DNA from 2 places in the Streptomyces rishiriensis genome. Region 2 is predicted to be linked to the other one. Evidence: predicted binding sites of a transcription regulator. Region 2 holds the regulator's gene; the other holds the start of a gene.
The links. Region 2 encodes HrcA, which represses chaperone genes, less so after heat shock. Its sites were predicted from a motif close to TTNGCACTCNGNNNNNCNGAGTGCNAA; they were not measured.

Region 1 (8,043 bases), 2.2 Mb from region 2:
GCGCGGCACCCACAGGGGCGACTTCATGGGGCTCCCGGCCACCGGAAAGCAAGTCACCATGACCGGCATGACCATCTTCCGGTGCAGGGAGGACGGGAAGATCGTCGAGGCCTGGTGGGAGTACGACCTGCTGGGACTGATGGAGCAACTGGGGGCGCTGGACGCGCTGGAGCAGTAGGGACGCAGAGGCCCGGCGCCCCTTGTCCATGGGGTGCCGGGCCTCTGCCGTGCTCGCGACCTGGGTCAGTGCCTACCGGCCCGGGTCGTACCGACGTACTACGTCAGTGGGAGTGGCCGTGGCTGTGGCCCGCGGCGGCCGGCTCTTCCTCTTCCTTCTTCTCGACGACCAGGGTCTCGGTCGTCAGGAGGAGGGAGGCGATGGAGGCGGCGTTCTCCAGGGCGGAGCGGGTGACCTTGACCGGGTCGATGACGCCGGCCTTGACCAGGTCGCCGTACTCGCCGGTCGCGGCGTTGAAGCCCTGGCCCTTGTCGAGCTCGGCGACCTTGGAGGTGATGACGTAGCCCTCGAGGCCCGCGTTCTCGGCGATCCAGCGCAGCGGCTCGACGACGGCGCGGCGGACGACGGCGACACCGGTCGCCTCGTCGCCGGTCTTGCCGAGGCCGCCCTCCAGCACCTTGGCGGCGTGGACGAGCGCGGAGCCACCACCGGAGACGATGCCCTCCTCGACCGCGGCGCGGGTCGCGGAGATGGCGTCCTCCAGGCGGTGCTTCTTCTCCTTCAGCTCCACCTCGGTGGCGGCGCCGACCTTGATCACGCACACGCCGCCGGCCAGCTTCGCGAGGCGCTCCTGGAGCTTCTCGCGGTCCCAGTCGGAGTCGGTGTTCTCGATCTCGGCCTTGATCTGGCCGACCCGGCCCTGGACCTCGGAGGAGTCGCCGGCACCGTCGACGACCGTGGTGTCGTCCTTGGTGACGGTGACGCGGCGGGCGGAGCCGAGCACGTCGACGCCGACCTGGTCGAGCTTGAGGCCGACCTCTTCGGAGATGACGGTGGCGCCGGTGAGGACGGCCAGGTCCTGGAGCATCGCCTTGCGACGGTCACCGAAGCCGGGGGCCTTCACGGCGACCGCGTTGAAGGTGCCGCGGATCTTGTTCACGACCAGGGTCGACAGGGCCTCGCCCTCGAGGTCCTCGGCGATGATCAGCAGCGGGCGGGAGGAGTTGGTCTGGATGACCTTCTCCAGCAGCGGCAGCAGGTCGGCGATCGAGGAGATCTTGCCCTGGTTGATGAGGATGTAGGGGTCCTCGAGGACGGCCTCCATGCGCTCCTGGTCCGTCACGAAGTACGGCGACAGGTAGCCCTTGTCGAAGGCCATGCCCTCGGTGAAGTCCAGCTCCAGACCGAAGGTGTTGGACTCCTCGACGGTGATGACACCGTCCTTGCCGACCTTGTCCATCGCCTCGGCGATGAGCTCGCCGACCTGCTGGTCCTGGGCGGACAGCGCGGCGACGGCGGCGATGTCGGACTTCTCTTCGATCGGGCGGGCGGTGGCCAGCAGCTCGTCGGAGATGGCCCTGACGGCGGCGTCGATGCCCTTCTTCAGGGCGGCCGGGGAGGCGCCCGCGGCGACGTTCCTCAGACCCTCGCGTACGAGCGCCTGGGCGAGCACGGTGGCGGTGGTCGTACCGTCACCCGCGATGTCGTTGGTCTTGGTCGCCACCTCCTTCACCAGCTGGGCACCGAGGTTCTCGTACGGGTCGTCGAGCTCGACCTCGCGGGCGATCGTGACACCGTCGTTGGTGATGGTGGGGGCGCCGAACTTCTTGTCGATGACGACATTGCGGCCCTTGGGGCCGATCGTCACCTTGACCGTGTCGGCAAGCTTGTTGACGCCGCGCTCGAGGGCGCGACGGGCGTCCTCGTCGAACTTCAGGATCTTCGCCATGGGAGCGGTTCAGCCCTCTCGGAAAACGTGGGAGAAACGAACTGCGCCCCCAGCACCCGGCTTCACAAAGTCGCGGGGCCAGGAGCGCAGTTCACTGCAAAACTGGGTGAATTACTTCTCGATGATCGCGAGCACGTCGCGAGCCGAGAGGACGAGGTACTCCTCGCCGTTGTACTTCACTTCGGTGCCGCCGTACTTGCTGTACAGGACAACGTCGCCGACCTTGACGTCGAGCGGCAGGCGCTCGCCGTTCTCGAAGCGACCCGGGCCCACCGCGAGGACAGCACCCTCCTGGGGCTTCTCCTTCGCGGTGTCCGGGATGACCAGGCCAGAGGCCGTGGTCTGCTCGGCGTCGAGCGGCTGGACCACAATGCGGTCCTCGAGCGGCTTGATGGCAACCTTGGAGCTGGTGGTCGTCACGATCCGACCTCCCCCTTCGGAGATCTCACGGGGCTAACTGTCTGAGGTGGCGACCAGGTGGATCCGTCGTCGCGGGTGCCGGACCTGCCCGTCGCGTGTTGGCACTCTCCAGGGGGGAGTGCCAGCACTGAGACTATGACTGCGATTAGCACTCGGTCAAGCGGAGTGCCAATGCGGCGGCGCGTCGGCCGGTTTTCGGTGGGCCTGAGTGGCCTCCGCCGGCCGGTGCCGGTGTGCACGTCACCGGGTGCTGCCGCCCCCGGGCCCCCCGCTGCCGGCCCCGATGGGCCTCGTCCTCGTCGTCGTCCTCGTCCTCGTCCTCGAACGCCGGACGGGCTGGCGGCTGGAAGAGGGACACCCGGCCGCTCGGGGGCGGGGAGGGCTCTCAGACGTAGTCCTCCAAGCGGCCCACCGTCAGGCCCTGCTCCTGTACCCGTCGCAGCAGGCGCGTCGTCCGTTCCCGTAGGCCCGGGCCCGTCGACTCGTCCGGGGCCACGGCGATGACGTCGCCCGGGTGCAGGCGGTGCGGGCCGTGGGAGTACGTGAGGTCGGTGGACCCCATCGAGGCGCGCCACAGGACGATGGCCGCGATGCCGCAGTCGGCGGCGGCGCGTCGGGTGGTGGTGTCGTAGATGCCGTAGGGCGGGCGGAAGAGGCGGGGGCGCAGGCCGAAGCGGGCGCGGAGCTTGTCCTGCTGGCCGCAGATCTCGGCGCGCTGGCCGGCGTAGGGCAGGCCGCGCAGGGCCGGGTGGTCCAGGGTGTGGTTCTGGATGTTCGCGCCGACGGACCGGAGCCGGGCGAAGTGGGCGTAACCAGGGCCGACCACGCTGTCCGTGAGGAACATGCTCACCGGGAGGCGCAGCTCGCGGACCATGTCGACGAAACGGGGGTCGCGTTCGGCGCCGTCGTCGTAGGTGAGGAAGACGACCCGGTCGGCGGTCGGGACCTGGTCGACGACGGGCGGGAGGGCCGCTCCCGGACTGCCCGCCAGGGAGCGGGCGGGACGGCGCGGCGCGGGCGGCAGGGGCGCCGTCAGGCCCCAGCGGCGGTAGGCGTCCTGTCCGGCCGGGCCGTGCGGGCGGACCCGGGCGGCGGCCTTCTTGCCGAGCCGCTCGATCGGGTCGACGGACTGGGCGCAGCCCGCCAGGCTCGCGAGTGTCGTGAGGGTCGTCAGGATCAGCAGTACGGCCGGCAGCCCCCGCGTCCTCACAGGTAGTCCTCCAGTCGCGCCACCGCGTACCCCTTCGCCGTGACCTTGTTCAGGAACCGGCGGACCATGTCGGGCATCGTGCCCTTCCAGTCGCCGCGGCCGCGGAAGTGGCTCAGCACGATGTCCCCGGGGTGGAGGTCCTGGTCCCACTCCCGGTACTCCCAGTGGTCGACGAAGACCTCCTCGGCCCAGAGCGGGGCGTAGCGCACGCCGCAGGTCTTCGCGGCGCGCAGGGTGTCCTGGTCGTAGTTGCCGAAGGGCGGCCGGAAGAGGGCGGGGCGTTTGCCGTAGCGCTTCTCGATCACGCTCTGCATGCCGCAGATCTCGCGCTTCTGGCGGCTGTAGGAGAGGGCGGGCAGGTAGGGGTGGTGCAGGGTGTGATTGTTCAGCCCCACCCCACGGGCCTGCATCTCCTTGAAGTAGCCGTAGTCGTCCTTGATCAGGTAGTCGCTGAGGAAGGCGGTGTACGGGATCTTCAGCTCGCTCATCATGCGCAGGAACGCCGGATCCTTCTCGGCGCCGTCGTCGAGGGTGAGGAAGACGACCCGGTCCTCGGTCGGGATCGTGGTGAAGACCGGCGGGAGGCCGAGTTCCTCGTGATCGTCCACCTCGAAGCCCTTGCGGGTGGCGATCTCCGGCTTGTGCGCGGGCGGCGCCGGGGGTGTCAACGGGACCTTCTTCAGGCCCCAGCGCTTCGCCGCGGCGACCCGGGCCCGGTGCGCGGCGCGGAGCCTGGCGGCGTACGAGTGCAGGGCGCGGGCCGGCGGCGCCGCGGGGGGCGGCCCCGCCTTCCCGGGCTGCTGGCCCGGCGCGGGGCGGGCGGGGCGGCCGGCGCCCTCGTCGCCTCCCGCGCAGCCCGAGGCGACGGTGGCCAGCGCGAGGACGGCGATCAGGCTCCGGACGCCCGCGCGCCCGCGCACAGGCCCGCGCCGACGCGGCACCTTGGCGCAGCCGCGCTTGTCATCGTTTTGTACGACAGGTCCCATGGCACCGGATCCTCGCAGTCGCCGCCCTGGAACCCGATCCGACACCGCCGCCGCAGACCCACCATCCACCGACTGGCCCAAGGAGACCGGCGGCCGCGGGCGGTGACGGGTGCGGTGCCCGGCTGGTCGACAATGAGGTGGTGAACGACCTTGCTCCCCTCCTCACCGCCGAGGGCCGTGCCCTCCTCGACATGGTGCGTGACACGGCTCCCGCCGATGAACTCGCCGTCGCCACCCGGCTGCGGCGCGAGCACCCCGCCGATCTGGTGTCCGCGGCGATCGGCCAGGCCCGGCTGCGGCAGCGGGCGGTGCCGAAGTTCGGGGCCGACGACGCGGAGCGGATGTTCTTCACGCCGAACGGCGTGGAGCAGTCGACGCGGGCGAGTGTCGCCGGATACCGGGCCGAGCGGATGAAGGCGCTCGGCGTGACCTCGGTCGCCGACCTGTGCTGCGGGATCGGGGGCGACGCGATCGCGCTCGCCCGGGCCGGAATCCGGGTGCTGGCCGTGGACCGCGACCCGGCCACGGCGGAGGTGGCGCGCGCGAACGCCGAGGCGCTGGGACTGGGCGCGCTGATCGAGGTGCGGGAGGCGGACGTCACCGAGGTGGACACCGCGGGCTACGACGCCGTGTTCGTCGACCCGGCGCGCCGGGGAGGCCGCGGGCGCATCTTCGATCCCGAGGCGTACTCCCCTCCCCTGTCGTGGGCGGTCGGCGCCGCCCTCGCCGCCCCGCGCGCCGCCCTGAAGATCGCGCCCGGTGTGCCGCACGAGGCGATCCCGGCGGAGGCCGAGGCCGAGTGGATCTCGGACGGCGGGGACGTGAAGGAGGCGGTGCTGTGGTTCGGCACCGAGCCGGGGGCCGTGCGGGCCACCCTCCTCCCGGGGCCGCGGACGCTGCTGGGCGCCGGGCTGCCCGACCCGGACGTCCGGCCGGTCGGGCGGTATCTGTACGAGCCCGACGGCGCCGTCATCCGCGCCCATCTGGTCGCCGACGTGGCCCGGGACCTCGACGGCGGTCTGATCGACGGGACCATCGCCTACGTCACCGCCGACACCCTGCGCCCGACCCCGTACGCCACCGCCTACGAGATCACCGATCGGCTCCCGTTCAGCGTGAAGCGGCTGAAGGCGCTGCTGCGGGAGCGGGGGGTCGGAATCCTGACCGTGAAGAAGCGGGGATCGGCGGTCGAGCCGGAGGAGCTGCGCAGGAAGGTCCTGCCCAAGGGTCAGGGGCCGAACTCAGCGACCGTGTTCCTGACCCGGGTGGCGGGGGCGCCGACGATGCTCGTCGGGGCCCCCGCCGGGTCGGCCGTTACTGCCGGTGGAGCGTCTTGAGCGATGCCGCGTTCGGCTGGGCGCCGACCGCGCCGGGACGCTGCACGGTGGTGACCGAGGCGTCGCCGTCGGTGCGCGCGGCGAAGGCGCTCGCCGAGGTGCTCGGCGGGATGACGCCGTTGAAGTACGGGTGGTAGTCGACGTAGGCGCTGCCCGCGCCCATCGTGGCACCCACGGTGTTCAGCGCGGCCGGGGAGATCGAGCTGTTGATCCCGAAGGCCGCCGTGAAGTGGACGCTGGCCGTCTCACGCTGGAAGTAGCTGGTGAGTTCGGCCGACGGAGCGGCGGCGCTGGTGGTCCACAGCAGCGGCCCGAAGACGTTCATCGCCGAGGCCGCCGACACGCCGTCGCGCCAGGATCCGGAGTAGGCGAGGCCGGTCTGGCTCGGCGCGGACCACCAGAACAGGGCGATGGCCACCGAGATCGACGGGTCCGTGGTGCCCGAGATCGGGTAGTACGAGTACGTCGAAGGCCAGTGCGAGAAGCTCGAGTGGGTGAGGGCGTACTTCGCCGCCGAACCGACCGTGATGATCATGGTCTTGTCCGGGTTCAGGCTGTTGAGGTACGACTGCACCGACGCCGTCAGCTTGTTGCCGTTGGTGAGCACGACACCGCCCGCGCTCGCGGCGCCGTCGGAGCCGGCCGCGGCCGCCGCCGAGAGGGCCGCCCGGTACTCGGTGCCGCCGGCCAGGAAGACGTACTTCGGGGCGGAGGTGATGGTTCTGGTCACCATCACCGAGGTCGCGTAACGGTCCGCGCCGGTCAGTCGCACGGGGACGTAGCCGAGCGCCTTCACCTGGCTGAGGACCGTGTTGTCGAGTACGGACGTGCTGCCGACCAGGTACACGGGCTTGCCGGGCTTCAGCATCCGCTTCAGCTCGTTCTTCGTCGTCGAGGAGAGCCCGGTCTTCTGGGTCATCAGCACCGGGCCCTCCTTCCGGCCGGCCAGGGCGGGCGCGGTGACGGCGTACGCCGGGTCGTCCTGGTTGACCAGCACCGCGGACTTGGCGTCCATCAGGCCGGGTTCGGTGCGGCCGACGGTGTTCCAGGTCCAGCGGGAGGAGGCGGTGGCGGTGAGGTAGGGGGTGGCGCCCCAGATCCGCGCGGTGCTGTTCTTGCGCAGAGGCTGCCAGCTCGGGTTGCCGACGGAGTTGCTCTGCGTCGCGCCGCTGACCGGGGTCAGCTCGCCGGTCGTCGTGTCGACGTACTCGACGGTGTGCACGTCGTCACTGTTCGGCGAGGTGTGGGCGTCGAAGAGGATCCGCTTGCCGGTGGGCGACCAGGACGGGGCGGCGTACCGGCGCGGGCCGGTGGTGAGCTGCTTGACGTCGGTGCCGTCGGCGTTCGCCGTGAAGATCTGGGGGTTGCCGTCGGTGTCCTCGCGGACGAACGCCAGCTTGGTCCCGTCCGGCGACCAGGCGGGCTGCTCGGCGTCGGCCAGGGCGAGCTGGACCGTGTTCGCGGCGGCGCCGTAGACGTACACGCCCGCATCGGCGTCGCAGCTGCCCGCGCGGCGCTCGAACGCGACCAGACCCTTGACGTTCACGCTCGGTTCGGCGTCGCAGACGGTGGCCGGTTCCAGGTTCGCCGGCAGCAGCGGACCGGGCGCCCACGAGGCGTCGGAGGGGCCGTAGGCGAGCTGGCCGCCGCTGGCGAAGACGACGAAACGGCCGCCGTTCCAGAACGTCAGGTCCTCGTACGGGGCGCTGGAGCGCAGGCCCTGCGCCCAGGGCAGGGTGATCTTCTTGGTGCCGTTGGGCAGCACGCTGGAGATCTGGCCGGACACGCTGACCACGCGGCTTCCGTCCGGCGCCCAGGTGGCGTAACTCCCCACGTTGGGGATCGTGCTGGTGGTGCCGGTGACGGGGTCGATGAGCAACCCGCCGTCGTTGAGGATCTTGCCCTCGGTGCCCGGCCAGGGCCCTGCGTCGTCGGCGACGGCGCCGGGCGCGGTGGCCAGGGCGCCCGCGGCGGCGAGTGCCGCCACGGTGGCGAGCGCCGCGGTACGGCGGCGCGTGAACAGTCTCAAGTTGTCGACCCCCGGGGATCACATGATGTCGTCGGAGCCGCGCGTGGGCCGGGTCGGCGTCGTCCCCCGTCGCCCATTTCCCTCGGCCACACAGTCGTTTCACAGCGGCCGGATCACTCTAGATCGCGCTCGCCACAAAGGGAACGTGTTTACG
Region 2 (8,043 bases):
TCGACCCCGCCTACCTGGCCACGCTCCGCCAGGGCGGCTTCAACCGGATCTCCTTCGGCATGCAGAGCGCCCGGCAGCACGTGCTGAAGGTGCTCGACCGCACGCACACCCCCGGCCGCCCCGAGCGTTGTGTGGCGGAGGCGCGGGCGGCGGGCTTCGACCACGTCAACCTGGACCTGATCTACGGCACCCCGGGCGAGTCGGACGACGACTGGCGGGCCTCGCTTGACGCCGCCCTGGGCGCCGGCCCCGACCATGTCTCGGCGTACGCCCTGATCGTCGAGGAGGGCACCCAGCTCGCCCGCCGGATCCGCCGGGGCGAGGTCCCGATGACCGACGACGACGTCCACGCCGACCGCTACCTGATCGCCGAGGAGACTCTCGCCGCGGCGGGCTACGAGTGGTACGAGGTGTCCAACTGGGCCACCTCCGAGGCGGCCCGCTGCCTGCACAACGAGCTGTACTGGCGCGGCGCCGACTGGTGGGGCGCGGGCCCGGGAGCGCACTCGCACGTGGGCGGCGTCCGCTGGTGGAACGTCAAGCACCCGGGTGCGTACGCGGCGGCGCTCGCGGCGGGGCGGTCGCCGGGTGCCGGACGGGAGCTGCTGCCGGCCGAGGACCGCCGGGTGGAGCGGATCCTGCTGGAGCTGCGGCTGCGGGAGGGCGTACCGCTGGACCTGCTGCGGCCGGACGGGCTCGCGGCGTCGCGCAGGGCCCTGGCCGACGGGCTGCTCGACAGGGGCCCCTACGACGAGGGGCGGGCCGTGCTCACCCTGCGCGGGCGACTGCTGGCGGACGCGGTGGTGCGGGACCTGGTGGACTGAGCGGGGAGCGGGGAGCGGGGAGCGGGGAGCGGGGAGCGGGGAGCCGGGGAGCCGGGGCCGGAGGGCGGGTAGCGGAGCCGGAAGCCGGGGCCGGGATGCCGGAGAGCCGGAGCCGGAAGCCGGGGCCGGAGGGCGGGAAGCCGCAAGCTGGGGCCGGGATGCCGGAGAGCCGGAAGTCAGGGCCGGCGGGCGGGGCCGGAGGGCGGGAAGCCGGAGCCGGAAGCCGGGGCCGGGATACCGGAGAGCCGGGGTCGGGAGCCGTGCGGCTCAGGGTGCGGTCACGAAGTCGATCAGTTCCTCGACCCGGCCCAGCAGCTCCGGCTCGAGGTCCTTGTAGGAACCCACCCGCTTCAGGATCGCCTGCCAGACCGCCCCGGTGTTCTCCGGCCAGCCCAGGGCGCGGCACACGCCCGTCTTCCAGTCCTGGCCGTGCGGTACCCGGGGCCAGGATTCGATCCCGACAGCCGACGGCTTCACGGCTTCCCAGATGTCGATGTACGGGTGGCCGACGACCAGGGCGTGCTCGCTCGTGACCGAGCGGGCGATGCGCCACTCCTTCGTGCCGGGGAGGAGGTGGTCCACCAGGACGCCCAGCCTCGCGTCGGGGCCCGGCGCGAACTCGGCGACGATCGACGGCAGGTCGTCCACGCCCTCCAGGTACTCCACGACCACACCCTCGACGCGCAGGTCGTCGCCCCACACCTTCTCGACCAGCTCGGCGTCGTGCCGGCCCTCGACGTAGATCCGGCCGGCTCGGGCGACCCGCGCGCGTGCGCCGGGGACGGCGACCGAACCGGAGGCGGTACGGGTGGGGCGCGCCGGGCCCGCGGAGGCCGGCCGCACGAGGGTCACGACCCTGCCCTCCAGCAGGAAGCCGCGCGGCTCCAGCGGGAACACCCGGTGCTTGCCGAAGCGGTCCTCCAGGGTCACCGTGCCCGCCTCGCAGCGGATCACCGCGCCGCAGAACCCGGTGCCGGGCTCCTCCACCACCAGCCCGGGCTCGGCCGGGACCTCGGGTACCGGCTTCGGCTTCTTCCAGGGAGGGGTCAGGTCGGCGGAGTACTGGCGCATTCGGATGACGATAGGAGAAGCGGCGGGCCGGGGGACACACGATCAGGGCGACACGCCGAAACGGGCCGCCAGCGCGTCCCGTTGCGCCCGTACGAACGCCGCGTCCACCACCGCTCCGTGACCGGGCACGTACACCGCGTCCTCGCCGCCGAGTTCGAGGAGGCGGTCGAGGGCGGCGGGCCATTGGGACGGCACGGCGTCGTGGCCGGCCTGGGGCTCGCCGGACTCCTCGACCAGGTCGCCGCAGAACACCGTCTCGGGGGAGTCCGGCACGCCGGGGCCACCGGAAGTCCCCGGGACCAGAACCACCAGGTCGTGGGCGGTGTGACCGGGTCCGACGTTCGCCAGCAGGACCTGCCGGCCGTCGCCCAGGTCAAGGGTCCACTCGCCGGAGACGAGGTGCCGGGGCCGGACGAGAGTGTCCGCGGCCTCCGTCGCCGCCGTCTCGTCGAGACCGTTGCGCACCGCGTCCGCCCGCAGCTCCTCGGCCGCCACGGTGTCCACCCCCACCGCCCCGAAGACCTCCGCGCCCGCGAAGGCGGCAGCCCCGAACACATGGTCGAAGTGGGGGTGGGTGAGAGCGAGATGGGTCACACGGGAGCCGCTGAGTTCCTCGGCCCAGGCCCGCAGCCGCACCCCCTCCGCCAGGCTCGACCCCGCGTCGATCATCAGCACCGCGCCCGCCCCGACGACCAGCCCCGCCGTGCAGTCCCAGCCCGGCAGCCGCACCCGCCCGACCCCGGCCGCGACCCGCTCCCATCCGAGCTCTTCCCAAGTCACCGTCATACCGCGACGCTAGCCCTACGACGCCGTACCGGGGGCCGACCTTGCCCCGGGTGTACCCCACAGCCGTACACTGGGCCGGGGAACGCTGGCACTCGGATGTGAAGAGTGCCAGACGAGGCGCCCAGGGGACTGGGGACTACTGCGGGAGGTGTGCGCGCGATGCTGAGTGAACGCAGGCTCCAGGTGCTGCGCGCCATCGTCCAGGACTACGTCGGCACCGAGGAACCCGTGGGGTCGAAGGCGCTCACCGAGCGGCACAGCCTCGGCGTGTCCCCGGCGACGGTCCGCAACGACATGGCCGCCCTGGAGGACGAGGGGTACATCGCCCAGCCGCACACCAGTGCCGGGCGGATCCCCACGGACAAGGGCTACCGGCTGTTCGTCGACAAGCTCGCCGGCGTCAAGCCGATGACCGGGCCCGAGCGGCGGGCCATCCAGAACTTCCTCGACGGCGCCGTCGACCTCGACGACGTGGTGGCCAGGACCGTACGGCTGCTCGCGCAGCTCACCCGGCAGGTCGCCGTCGTGCAGTACCCGTCCCTGACCCGCTCGACCGTGCGGCACGTGGAGCTTCTCTCGCTCGCGCCCGCACGCCTGATGCTCGTGCTGATCACGGACACCGGGCGGGTCGAGCAGCGGATGGTGGACTGTCCGGCGCCCTTCGGCGAGGCCTCACTGGCGGATCTGCGCGCCCGGCTCAACAGCCGGGTCGCGGGGCGCCGCTTCGCGGACGTGCCGCGGCTGGTGGAGGATCTGCCGGAGGCCTTCGAGGCCGAGGACCGCGGCACGGTCACGACGGTGCTCTCCACCCTGCTGGAGACGCTCGTCGAGGAGAACGAGGAGCGGCTGATGATCGGCGGTACCGCCAATCTCACCCGCTTCGGACATGACTTTCCCCTCACCATCCGCCCCGTCCTGGAGGCACTGGAGGAGCAGGTCGTGCTCCTCAAGCTCCTTGGCGAGGCGGGGGATTCGGGCATGACCGTACGCATCGGTCACGAGAACGCCTATGAGGGGCTCAACTCCACTTCGGTGGTGTCGGTCGGCTACGGTTCGGGCGGCGAAGCAGTCGCCAAGCTGGGCGTGGTCGGACCGACCCGCATGGATTACCCGGGAACGATGGGAGCGGTACGAGCGGTGGCACGGTACGTCGGACAGATCCTGGCGGAGTCGTAGGTGGCCACGGACTACTACGCCGTTCTCGGCGTGCGCCGCGATGCGTCGCAGGAAGAGATCAAGAAGGCCTTCCGGCGGCTCGCGCGCGAGCTGCACCCGGACGTCAACCCGGACCCGAAGACCCAGGAGCGGTTCAAGGAGATCAACGCCGCCTACGAGGTGCTGTCGGATCCGCAGAAGAAGCAGGTCTACGACCTCGGCGGCGACCCGCTGTCGCAGTCGGGCGGCGGCGCGGGCGGCTTCGGCGCCGGTGGCTTCGGGAACTTCTCCGACATCATGGACGCGTTCTTCGGTACGGCGTCGCAGCGCGGTCCGCGCTCGCGCACCCGGCGCGGCCAGGACGCGATGATCCGGCTGGAGATCGACCTCGAGGAGGCGGCCTTCGGCACGACCAAGGACCTCCAGGTCGACACGGCGATCGTGTGCACGACGTGCAGTGGCGAGGGCGCGGCTCCCGGCACCAGTGCCCAGACGTGTGACATGTGCCGCGGCCGCGGCGAGGTGTCGCAGGTGACGCGGTCCTTCCTCGGGCAGGTCATGACCTCGCGGCCGTGTCCGCAATGCCAGGGCTTCGGCACCGTCGTGCCGACCCCGTGCCCGGAGTGCGCGGGCGACGGGCGCGTGCGCTCGCGCCGCACGCTGACGGTGAAGATCCCGGCCGGTGTCGACAACGGCACCCGGATCCAGCTCGCGGGCGAGGGCGAGGTCGGCCCCGGCGGCGGCCCCGCCGGCGACCTGTACGTGGAGATCCACGAGCTGCCGCACGCGCAGTTCCAGCGGCGCGGCGACGACCTGCACTGCACGGTGACCCTGCCGATGACGGCGGCGGCGCTCGGCACCAAGGTGCCGCTGGAGACGCTGGACGGGCTGGAGGAGGTCGACATCCGGCCCGGTACCCAGTCCGGCCAGTCGATCCCGCTGCACGGCCGGGGTGTCACGCATCTGCGGGGCGGGGGGCGTGGTGACCTCATCGTGCATGTCGAGGTGCAGACGCCGAGCAAGCTCGACCCCGAGCAGGAGCGGGTGCTGCGGGAGCTGGCCAAGCTGCGGGGCGAGGAGCGGCCCACGGGGCAGTTCCAGCCCGGCCAGCAGGGGTTGTTCTCCCGGCTGAAGGACGCGTTCAACGGGCGGTGACGGGCGGTGACGGAGGGGGCGACGGGGGCTGAACGGCCTCCGTCGCCCCCTCCCTTTCCCGCCCCGGGGCTGCGCGCCCGGACACCCGCTTCCGGCCCCCGGAAGGGCCCCCTCCCCGCACCCCGGACGGGCTGACCGGGGGGCACGTGCGCAGGGGAAGGGTCGATTCGGACTTGTTCAAAGGACGTGACAACATGCCGTCATGTCCTCCGCACTGACCGATCTCTTCCCGTATCCGATCGTGCAGGCCCCCATGGCGGGCGGTGTTTCCCTCCCGCGACTCGCGGCCGCCGTGTGCGAGGCCGGTGGGCTCGGGTTCCTCGCCGCCGGGTACAAGACGGCCGACGGCATGTACCAGGAGATCAAGCAGCTGCGGAGCCTCACGGCCCGTCCCTTCGGCGTGAACCTCTTCATGCCGCAGCCCGAGTACGCGGAGACGGGCGCCGTCGAGGTCTACGCCCATCAGCTGGCCGGTGAGGCCGCCTGGTACGAGACCGAGCTGGGCGACCCGGAAAGCGGCCGCGACGACGGCTACGACGCCAAGCTCGCCGTGCTGCTGGACAACCCGGTGCCGGCGGTGTCCTTCCACTTCGGCATCCCGAGCATCGAGGCGCTGGAGTCCCTGCGCCGCGGGGGAACGTTCACCCTGGTCACGGTGACCACCGCGGAGGAGGCCCGCGCGGTGGAGCGGGCCGGCGCGGACGCGGTGATCGTGCAGGGCGTGGAGGCCGGTGGCCACCAGGGCACCCACAGGGACAACCCGGAGAACGACCGCTCCGGCATCGGACTGCTCGCGCTGATCGCCCAGGTCCGCGAATCCGTGAACCTGCCGATCGTCGCCGCGGGCGGGCTCATGCGCGGCAGCCAGATCGCCGCCGTCCTCGCGGCCGGCGCGAGCGCCGCCCAGTTGGGCACCGCGTTCCTGGTCACGCCCGAGTCCGGCGCGCACGCCGTGCACAAGCAGGCGCTGACCAACCCTCTCTTCGTGCGCACCGAGCTGACCCGCGCCTTCTCCGGACGCCCGGCCCGCGGCCTGGTCAACCGCTTCCTGCGCGAGCACGGCCCGTACGCGCCGGCCGCCTACCCGGAGGTCCACCACCTCACCACGCCGCTGCGCAAGGCGGCCGCCAAGGCGGGCGACGCGCAGGGCATGGCGTTGTGGGCGGGGCAGGGCCACCGGCTCGCCCGGGAGCTGCCCGCCGGGCAGCTGGTGGAGGTCCTGGTGTCCGAACTCGCCGAGGCGCGGACAGCGTTGTCGGAGTTCCCGGCAGGCGAGGACGGTGCCTCGTGACGGCGCCCGTCTTCGTCGTCGACGAACTCCCCTCCTCCCGCTCCCCGTTCGTACTGGACGGTCCCGAGGGCCGGCACGCCGTGTCCGTGAAGCGGCTGCGGAGCGGCGAGGAGGTCGTCCTGACCGACGGCGCCGGACGCTGGGCGCGCGGCGAGGTCGTCGCCGCCGAGGGCAAGGACCGGCTGGTGGTGAGCCTGGGAGAGGTGACCGAGGAGCCCGCCGAGACGCCCCGGATCACCGTCGTCCAGGCGCTGCCGAAGGGCGACCGCGGTGAGCTGGCCGTGGAGACGATGACCGAGACGGGCGTCGACGCGATCGTGCCGTGGGCGGCCGCGCGCTGTATCACCCAGTGGAAGGGGGAGCGCGGCGCGAAGGCGCTCGCCAAATGGCGGGCCACCGCCCGCGAGGCCGGCAAGCAGTCCCGTCGGGTCCGCTTCCCCGAGGTCGCCGACGCGTCGACGTCCCGGCAGGTGGCGGAGCTTCTCGCCCGCGCCGACTTCGCCGCCGTCCTGCACGAGGACCGTGACTACGGCAGCGAGCCCCTGGCCACCGCCGCCCTCCCCGCCACGGGCGAGATCGTGCTCGTCGTGGGCCCCGAAGGGGGCGTCTCGCCCGACGAGCTGGCGCTTTTCGCGCAGGCGGGCGCGAAGGCGTACCGGCTCGGGCGGAGCGTCCTGCGCACCTCGACCGCCGGCACGGCGGCCGCGTCCCTGCTCCTGGGCAGGACCGGCCGCTGGTCCTGACCCCGCCCGCCCTCCGGGAGGACACCGTGGAATTCGTCCAGGTGAGGCTGCTGGTCACCGACTTCGCCGCCTGCTACCGCTTCTACGCCCACGTCCTCGGCCTCAAGCCGCAGTCGGGGGCGGAGCGGGGCCCGTACGAAAAGTTCTCTCCCGCCACCGGTTCGGCGGGGATAGCCGTCCAGGACCGGGCGATGATGGCGGAGGTGCTCGGCGAACTGGGCGACGCGGCGCACGGTCACCGCTCCCTGGTGGCCCTGCGCGTGGACGACCTGGACGCCATGTGCGCGCGGATCACCGCCCACGGCGTCGCCCTGGTGCACGGCCCCGCTCCGATGGCCGACCGGATGCGCGTGGCGCACCTCAAGGACCCGGAGGGCAATCTGGTGGAACTTCAGGAGTGGCTGCTGCTGCTCGGCTGAGGGCCACTGCGGTGAACAGCTCCCAGCCGTCCAACTCGCCGTTGTAGGGCAGCAGTTCCCGCTTGACGGCCTCGTCGACGAAGGCGCGCACCACACCGGGTTCGTTGAGGTTGAGGTGATGGTGGCGGTCGCCCACCCCGCCGCTGTGCCCGTACGCGACGCTGCCGACGTATCGCCCCTCACCGTCCCGGAAGACGAGGTGGGTGCGGACGCCGTCCCGGTGCAGGGTGAGCACCTCCTGGCACGGCCGCCCGTCCCCGTGCCGGTGGCGGACCGTCCACACATAACTGGTCGACCCGTCCACGACGAGGGTTCTCCGGCGGCGTTCGTCAGTCATGCGTCCACCGTAGAACCCGCGCGGAAAGTGACCGCATACGGGCTACCGCGCCGCGGGCCCGAGTGGCACGCTGCCGTCCATGGGGGCATTGAGGCGGATTTGGCTTCTCCCGTCGGTGGCCGTGGCGGCGGTCGGCGTCGTGGCGTGCGAGCCGGGCGGGCTGAGCAGCATGTCCGTGGCGTACACCACCGACGAGGCCGCGACGGCCGAGATCCAGCGGCGGGACGTGAACGTGCGCTGGCTGACCTGCACGGCTCAGTAC

Region 1: a site for HrcA is predicted at 2,473-2,499, ahead of groES (co-chaperone GroES). Genes of this name have one in related genera too.

What each region holds. Positions count from the first base shown of each region.
Region 1 is NZ_JAUSWV010000002.1:5,149,418-5,157,460, reverse strand. It holds gene QF030_RS25595 (ester cyclase) at 1-178, shown strand, start outside; gene groL (chaperonin GroEL) at 282-1,907, opposite strand; gene groES (co-chaperone GroES) at 2,019-2,327, opposite strand; gene QF030_RS25580 (polysaccharide deacetylase family protein) at 2,713-3,537, opposite strand; gene QF030_RS25575 (polysaccharide deacetylase family protein) at 3,534-4,523, opposite strand; gene QF030_RS25570 (class I SAM-dependent methyltransferase) at 4,664-5,860, shown strand; gene QF030_RS25565 (cell wall-binding repeat-containing protein) at 5,838-7,889, opposite strand.
Region 2 is NZ_JAUSWV010000002.1:2,916,423-2,924,465, reverse strand. It holds gene hemW (radical SAM family heme chaperone HemW) at 1-824, shown strand, start outside; gene QF030_RS15490 (DUF3097 domain-containing protein) at 1,092-1,895, opposite strand; gene QF030_RS15485 (MBL fold metallo-hydrolase) at 1,938-2,681, opposite strand; gene hrcA (heat-inducible transcriptional repressor HrcA) at 2,841-3,857, shown strand; gene dnaJ (molecular chaperone DnaJ) at 3,858-4,991, shown strand; gene QF030_RS15470 (nitronate monooxygenase) at 5,194-6,282, shown strand; gene QF030_RS15465 (16S rRNA (uracil(1498)-N(3))-methyltransferase) at 6,279-7,025, shown strand; gene QF030_RS15460 (VOC family protein) at 7,052-7,444, shown strand; gene QF030_RS15455 (hypothetical protein) at 7,386-7,781, opposite strand; gene QF030_RS15450 (hypothetical protein) at 7,861-8,043, shown strand, end outside.